2 regions of the Thalassospira sp. B30-1 genome follow, and region 1 is predicted to be linked to the other one. Evidence: riboswitches for the same ligand, from Rfam matches in the RefSeq annotation. Region 1 holds a riboswitch; the other holds the start of a gene.
The links. A riboswitch is a leader RNA that binds a small molecule or an ion and turns the genes downstream of it on or off. The one in region 1 is predicted to bind glycine.
Positions count from the first base shown of each region.

Region 2: it holds a riboswitch for glycine, as region 1 does, so the genes downstream of both, gcvT (glycine cleavage system aminomethyltransferase GcvT) here and IT971_RS01595 (L-serine ammonia-lyase) in region 1, are expected to answer to the same signal.

Region 1 is NZ_CP065232.1:341,043-344,457, reverse strand. It holds gene IT971_RS01600 (dihydrofolate reductase family protein) at 1-337, opposite strand, end outside; gene IT971_RS01595 (L-serine ammonia-lyase) at 490-1,905, opposite strand; glycine riboswitch at 1,976-2,103, opposite strand; glycine riboswitch at 2,107-2,206, opposite strand; gene gpmI (2,3-bisphosphoglycerate-independent phosphoglycerate mutase) at 2,481-3,415, shown strand, end outside.
Region 2 is NZ_CP065232.1:3,974,501-3,977,915, forward strand. It holds gene gcvPA (aminomethyl-transferring glycine dehydrogenase subunit GcvPA) at 1-194, opposite strand, end outside; gene gcvH (glycine cleavage system protein GcvH) at 198-569, opposite strand; gene gcvT (glycine cleavage system aminomethyltransferase GcvT) at 661-1,773, opposite strand; glycine riboswitch at 1,831-1,933, opposite strand; glycine riboswitch at 1,937-2,060, opposite strand; gene IT971_RS18685 (hypothetical protein) at 2,297-2,887, opposite strand; gene ispH (4-hydroxy-3-methylbut-2-enyl diphosphate reductase) at 3,118-3,415, shown strand, end outside.

The sequences.
Region 1 (3,415 bases):
TCCAGATATCACCGGTATCGGACCTGTCATCGCGAAGCTGGCTTGCCAGTTCCACAAGACTACCGCCATAGGCCTCTGTATTGGCCGGGCGGTTATCGGGCAAATCGCGCGATGTCAGCACAATCGTGCGGCGATCTTCATAGGGCCAGTCGCCAAATTCCATCACCTGATCAAAGGTTTTTCGCCCGATGATCAGTGTTCCCACGGTGCCCAGAAAGCCCTCGAAATTGAACTCGGCCGGATCGAATTGATCAAGCCAGTCAACCGCGCCATTGGCGCGCGCGATATAGCCATCCAGACTGACCGCGATATAGATGCGGAACAGTTTCTTTTTCATGCTTTGCCCAACCTGTTCGAGGTCTTTGCCCCGTTTTTGATTTCTCAATGATATCAGATTGCAGGCGCAAGGTGGCAAGAATCGGGCCGGATGAAAAACACCCCCGAAACGGCGGCTTCGAGGGTGTTTGGTCGGTATTTCAAACTGTCAGCTCAACATTCGACCACGTTGACATTGACCGCCAGCCCGCCCTGGCTGGTTTCCTTGTATTTGCTTTGCATATCAATGCCGGTCTGGCGCATGGTTTCGATCACCTTGTCGAGTGACACGGTATGCTGACCATCACCGCGCATTGCCAGACGGGCAGCATTGATCGCCTTGACCGCCCCCATGGTGTTGCGTTCGATGCAGGGTACCTGCACCAGACCGCCAATCGGATCACAGGTCAGGCCAAGGTTGTGTTCCATGCCAATTTCGGCGGCGTTTTCAACCTGTTCGGGCGTACCGCCCATGACGGCACAAAGCGCGCCTGCCGCCATTGAGCAGGCCACACCGACCTCACCCTGACAACCGACTTCGGCGGCCGAGATCGACGCACGCTTTTTATAGATCGAACCAATGGCCGCCGCCGTTAACAGGAATTCGCGTATTTTGCCCTGTGTCACATTGGCCCCGAACCGTTCATAATAGCGCAGCACGGCGGGAATAACACCCGCCGCCCCGTTGGTCGGGGCGGTCACGACGCGCGAACCAGCAGCATTTTCTTCGTTAACCGCAAGGGCATAAAGATTGACCCAGTCGATCACGGTCAACGGGTCCTTAAGCCCCGCTTCTGGCCGTTCCGTCAGCTCAAGGTAAAGTTTGCGCGCACGCCGTTTGACATTCAACCCGCCGGGCAGGATGCCATCGGTTTTGCAGCCACGCTCAATACAATCCATCATCGCGCGATGCACGCGGTCGACAAATTCCTCTGTCTCGGCAGGTTCACGCCAGCTTTTTTCGTTTTCGGCCATGACTTCGGCAATCGACAGCTTTTCCTTTTTACAGATCGCCATCAGTTCATCGGCCGAGGAAAAGGGATAAGGCAGCGTGATATTATCGCCGGAATATTCCGCCCCGCGATCATCGCCCGAGACGATAAACCCACCCCCAACCGAAAAATATTCCTGTTTGTGCAGAACAACACCGTCACGGTCAAAGGCGGTGATCCGCATGCCGTTGGGATGTTCGGGCAGGCTTTCGGTCATGTGAAACACAAGATTGGTTTCGCGGTTAAAGGCAACCGGATACGCGCCGTAAAGCTGTAATGCGTGATCTTTATCAATCGCATCCATCGTCGGTGCGATCCGGTCGGGATCAACCGAACGCGGTCGTTCCCCCGAAAGCCCCATGATCACCGCGGTATCGGTGGCATGGCCCTTGCCAGTCAGGGCAAGCGATCCGTAAAGATCGACAATTACCGAGCCGATTTTTTCCAAAAGATTCCGGGCTTCGAGTTCCAGACAGAACCGATAGCCCGCGCGCATCGGGCCGACCGTATGCGAACTCGATGGGCCGATGCCGATGGTATAAAGATCGACAACGGAAAGATTAACGTCTTGCGGACGCTGCTTATTTTCTTCGGTCAAATGGGCCTCCCACGGCTCTTTGTCATGCGGATCAATGCCACATGACGTTATAGAACCGGTGTCTTGCCCCCTCTGTCCCTTGACCTGAGATTGTGCGCCCTGTTGCCAAAAACAAAGAAGTCTTTGACGCCATGGCTTCATCCTTCGGTGGAAATATGGTGCCGGGCATTGGCCCCGTACCGCTTTCTCTCTCCAGAGCCTCAATCCGCAACGGTCCATCTGCCTGAGAGTTTTCGGGGCTATTGCTCCTTCGGCGCCGATCTGATCGCGGGATCAAAGCGGGCTCTCCCATCGCGGTTATTCGAGGTATCACCGTAACGCCCGAGATTACAGGCAGGTGATGATCCTTGTCAAAAAGCGACTTTGCAAGCGCACAAAAAATACCCGGTCGGAAGGCTGTTCAATACCGGCATTCATGATAGATTGCGCGTTGAAAATGCTATGATTGGCAGCGTCTGATGGCGGACCCACCGCGCCCGGCGTCTTTGTACGGATGGCAAAATTACCGGAAAATAACCATCTTTACCGGTAATTCAGCCTTTTACCTTATTTCGTGTACTTTACTTCGTGGGATTATGATTGTGACTGTATCAAATACCGTAAAGCGCCCGCGTCCGGTGGTGCTGTGCATTCTGGATGGCTGGGGTTATCGCGAGGAAAGCAAGGACAATGCGGTTGCATTGGCCAACACCCCTGTTTGGGACGCGCTTTATGCCAACAATCCGACCGGCTTTCTGAAAGCCTGCGGTCTTGATGTCGGCCTGCCCGAAGGGCAGATGGGCAATTCCGAAGTCGGCCATATGAATCTTGGTGCCGGCCGGGTTGTGATGCAGGAACTGCCAAAAATTGACGAGGCTGTCAAAACCGGTTCGATCGCCGATACCGATACCGTCAAAAAGGTTATCGCCAAGCTGAAAGAAAGCGGGGGTGTCTGTCATATCGCGGGGCTTCTGTCCGAAGGCGGGGTGCATTCCCATCAGGCCCATATGGCGGCCCTTGCCAAAATCATCGCATCGGCCGGTGTGCCGGTAAAAATCCATGCCTATCTGGATGGCCGCGATACCGCCCCCAAAAGTGCCGCCAAATTCCTTGAAAAATTCCGCGCACAGATTGGTGATGCCAATGTTGAAATCGTGACCGTCACCGGGCGCTATTACGCGATGGACCGCGACAATCGCTGGGAACGCGTCAGCCAGGCCTATTTCACGATGGTAAAGGGCAAGAATTACGCCGATGGCCGCACCGCTGAAAGTGCCGAAGGCGCAATCAGGGCAGCCTATGATGCCGACACCACGGATGAATTCGTTCTGCCGACCGTGATTGGCGATTATGCCGGCATGAAAGACGGCGACGGACTTTTGATGACCAATTTCCGGGCCGACCGCGCGCGTGAAATTCTGGCCGCGATCTGCGCACCGGACTTTGACGGGTTTGACCGTGGCACCCCGATCAGATTTGCCGTGCAGGCCGGTATGGTTGAATATTCATCCGACCATGCAAAATATATGGA
Region 2 (3,415 bases), 1.2 Mb from region 1:
GTGCCCATGTTTTTGGCGGCCATTTTCGCCATGTCGCGTTCGACCTGCAATTCGCCCAGATGATGGGGCAGATCGACCGGCTCGGACAGCAGCGCGCCTTCGGGCACGTCGCTATATAATTCATCAACGGACTTTGCCCCGATGGTTTCAAGCATCGAGGCGCGATCCGCCTTGGTTAGCGGAAGATAACGCATATCTTAAAGGCCTTCGACAAAGTCTTTATACGCAGCTTCGTCCATCAGCTCATCAAGCTGGGACTCATCGGAAAGTTCCATGCGGAAGAACCAGCCATCGCTTTCCGGGGCTTCGTTCACCAGTGCCGGATTGTCATCAAGTTCTTCGTTGGCTTCGACAACGACACCATCAAGCGGCGCATAAACGTCGCTGGCGGCCTTGACCGATTCGACAACCGCCGCATCGCCATCCTTGGTCAGCTTTTTGCCAACTTCCGGCAGCTCGACATAAACGATATCGCCAAGCGACTGCTGGGCGTAATCGGTAATGCCAACGGTCGCGACACCGTCTTCATATTCAACCCATTCATGTTCCTGCGAGAATTTTTTAGCCATGGTAATTCGTCCCTGTAAGATCAGTTGTCTCTAAAATCTCGGTATCTTTTGCGGGCCGCAAACGCTGCCCGAACTCTTTTTTTTCTGATGATCAGCCGCGATAGTAACGATGTGCCGCAAACGGCAGTTCGACGATTTCCGCCGGGCGTGCCTTGCCGCGCACCATCAGATCGACTTTGGTACCCGGGGCGGCAAATTCAATTGCGACATATCCCATCGCAATCGGGCCATCCACGGTCGGGCCGAAACCACCGCTGGTGATTTCGCCAATTTCTTCGCCGTCACTGTTCAAGACCGGCGTATGTTCACGCGCCGGGGCCTTGCCTTCGGGTTTGATCCCGACACGTTTGCGATCCGCGCCATTGGCAAGCTGATCAAGGATGACATCCGCCCCCTTGAACCCGCCTTCTTCGCGACGACGCTTGTTGATGATCCAGTTAAGGTCGCCTTCGACCGGGGTGGTCGTGGTATCGATATCGTTGCCATACAGGCAAAGACCAGCTTCAAGACGCAGCGAATCACGCGCGCCAAGGCCAATCGCCTCGACCTCTTCCTCGGCCAACAACTTGCGCGCCAGCTCTTCGGCGCGCTCGTTCGGCACGGAAATCTCATACCCGTCTTCGCCGGTATAGCCCGACCGGGTAACAAAGCACGCGATACCGGCAATATCGATCTCGGCAAAGCTCATGAATTTCATATCGGCAACCGAGGGTGCAAACCGCGCCAGCACGCGGGCGGCGTCCGGGCCCTGCAAGGCCATCAACGCGCGGTCATCAATCTCGATCAGCTCGACACCGTTATCCAGATTGGCCCGCATATGGACAATGTCATCATCCTTGCACGCGGCATTGATCACCAGAAACAGGCTGTCGCCCGCATTGGTGATCATCAGATCATCCAAAATCGTGCCATCGTCATTGGTAAAGGCGGAATAACGGGTGCGGCCGGGTTTGAGGATCGCGATATCACCGGGCACCAGCTTTTCAAGCTCGGCCACGCGATTTTCGCCGGTCAGGCGGACCTGCCCCATATGCGAAACATCAAACAGACCGGCCTTCGCGCGGGTATGCAGATGTTCGCCCTTCACCCCCAACGGATATTGCACCGGCATGTCATAACCGGCGAACGGCACCATCTTGGCACCCAGTTCCACATGCAAATCATAAAGGGCGGTTTTCAGCAGTTCGGTTTGATGATCGGCCATCAAGGTCTCCAGACAGTCGTTGCGAAACATAGCCGACCAGTGGCCAACCACGTCCCCCTCTGTCTTGGAGCCTGAAAGAATCACAGCCGGTTTGAATACCGGTCTGCTTACATCTTCGGCGAGACGCACATCCATGTTCGATGCCGCCTGCTTTCCAGAGTCCCATCTCCCCGCGGTCCGTTTGCCTGAGAGTTTCCGGGGTGGTTGCTCCTTCGGCGTCCGCGCAATCCCTATCGATGTAATCACGCACATCGATCAAGACCGTGGCACTCTCCCACGGGGATCATTTGGGTATGCCCCCTTATACGGATTTGAATCCGACCAGACCAGCCCCAAAAATCATATCCTCTCCACCCCATCCATTGGTATGAGGATTAAAAGCCCTTTTTTTGCCCCTCCGGCAAATGCCCATTATTTTGTATGAGGATTACCGAAAACGAACTTTTGTTCAAAAACGAAAATCCCGCCACGCGAGGCGGGCGGGATTTGATTATTCACCAAAAATGAATAATAGGCCGGATTATTAATTTTTTCCGAAGCGTCGATTGTAATCAAGCTGATCGGCGCTTAGCTGGAAACCAAGGTAAATTTCATAGTCCGGACCGGCCCAGACATCATCCAGCGGCACGTTCAAAGTCACCTGCTCGTCGCGATAGCGCGCCAGGTTCAAATTGCTCGGAAACGCCATCTGAACATCGAACAGATTCTTCTGGATAAACTCGCCAGACGGGTCCTTAAGTGCTACGAAATACTGGAGTTTTGCGTTGCGCCCCTGTGCGGCCGGGCCCAGTTCGGCATTGATCACCGGGCTGATCACGACGTTCAGGATCTTGTCATCAAGGTCATAGCCGCAATCGCCCAGATAACCGCCAAATTCGGCTTCAAGGATCACATCGGTCAGGTCCTTGCCCTGACCGCTGAACTGCACCAATCGGGCGGTATCATTGGGCAGGAAGGCCCGCGGACATGCCGGAACCGGCTGCTCTTCGAACGGGTTGCTGCTGCACGCCGCCAGAAAACCGGCAAACGACACCAAACCCAATGCACAAACACGCCGCAGTCCGTTCGCAATCGTCATCCAAGCCTCTATAGAACTGGTCAAATTCGCTGTCATGCCCGGTCCGGGCACAACCGCGCGCAGTCTATTCGCTCCGATATGGCGACACAACCCGCTTCCGTTTCAAATCGCGGCATGGGGCCTAAATACATGGCCGGACATAGCTGAACATGCATCTTTACACGGTGTCTGTCATTGCGTGCACGGTGCTGGCAGGTTATGTAACGAAGACATTTGAATAACCGTGCCATCGCATGGCGCACATCATGAACATTCGGACCCGTATCATGTCTGACAAAGCCGACCTTCGGATCATCCTTGCCAACCCGCGCGGTTTCTGTGCCGGGGTGGATCGTGCGATCGAGATCGTCGAAAAGGCGCTGGTGAAGTATGGCGCGCCGGTCTATGTCCGCCACGAAATCGTCCACAATAAATTCGTGGTCGACCGCCTGCGCGACATGGGGGCTGTTTTTGTCGATGAACTCGATAGCGTCCCGGATGGCGTGCCAGTAATCTTTTCCGCGCACGGTGTACCGAAATCGGTCCCCGAAGCTGCCGAAAGCCGCCAGCTTGAATATCTTGATG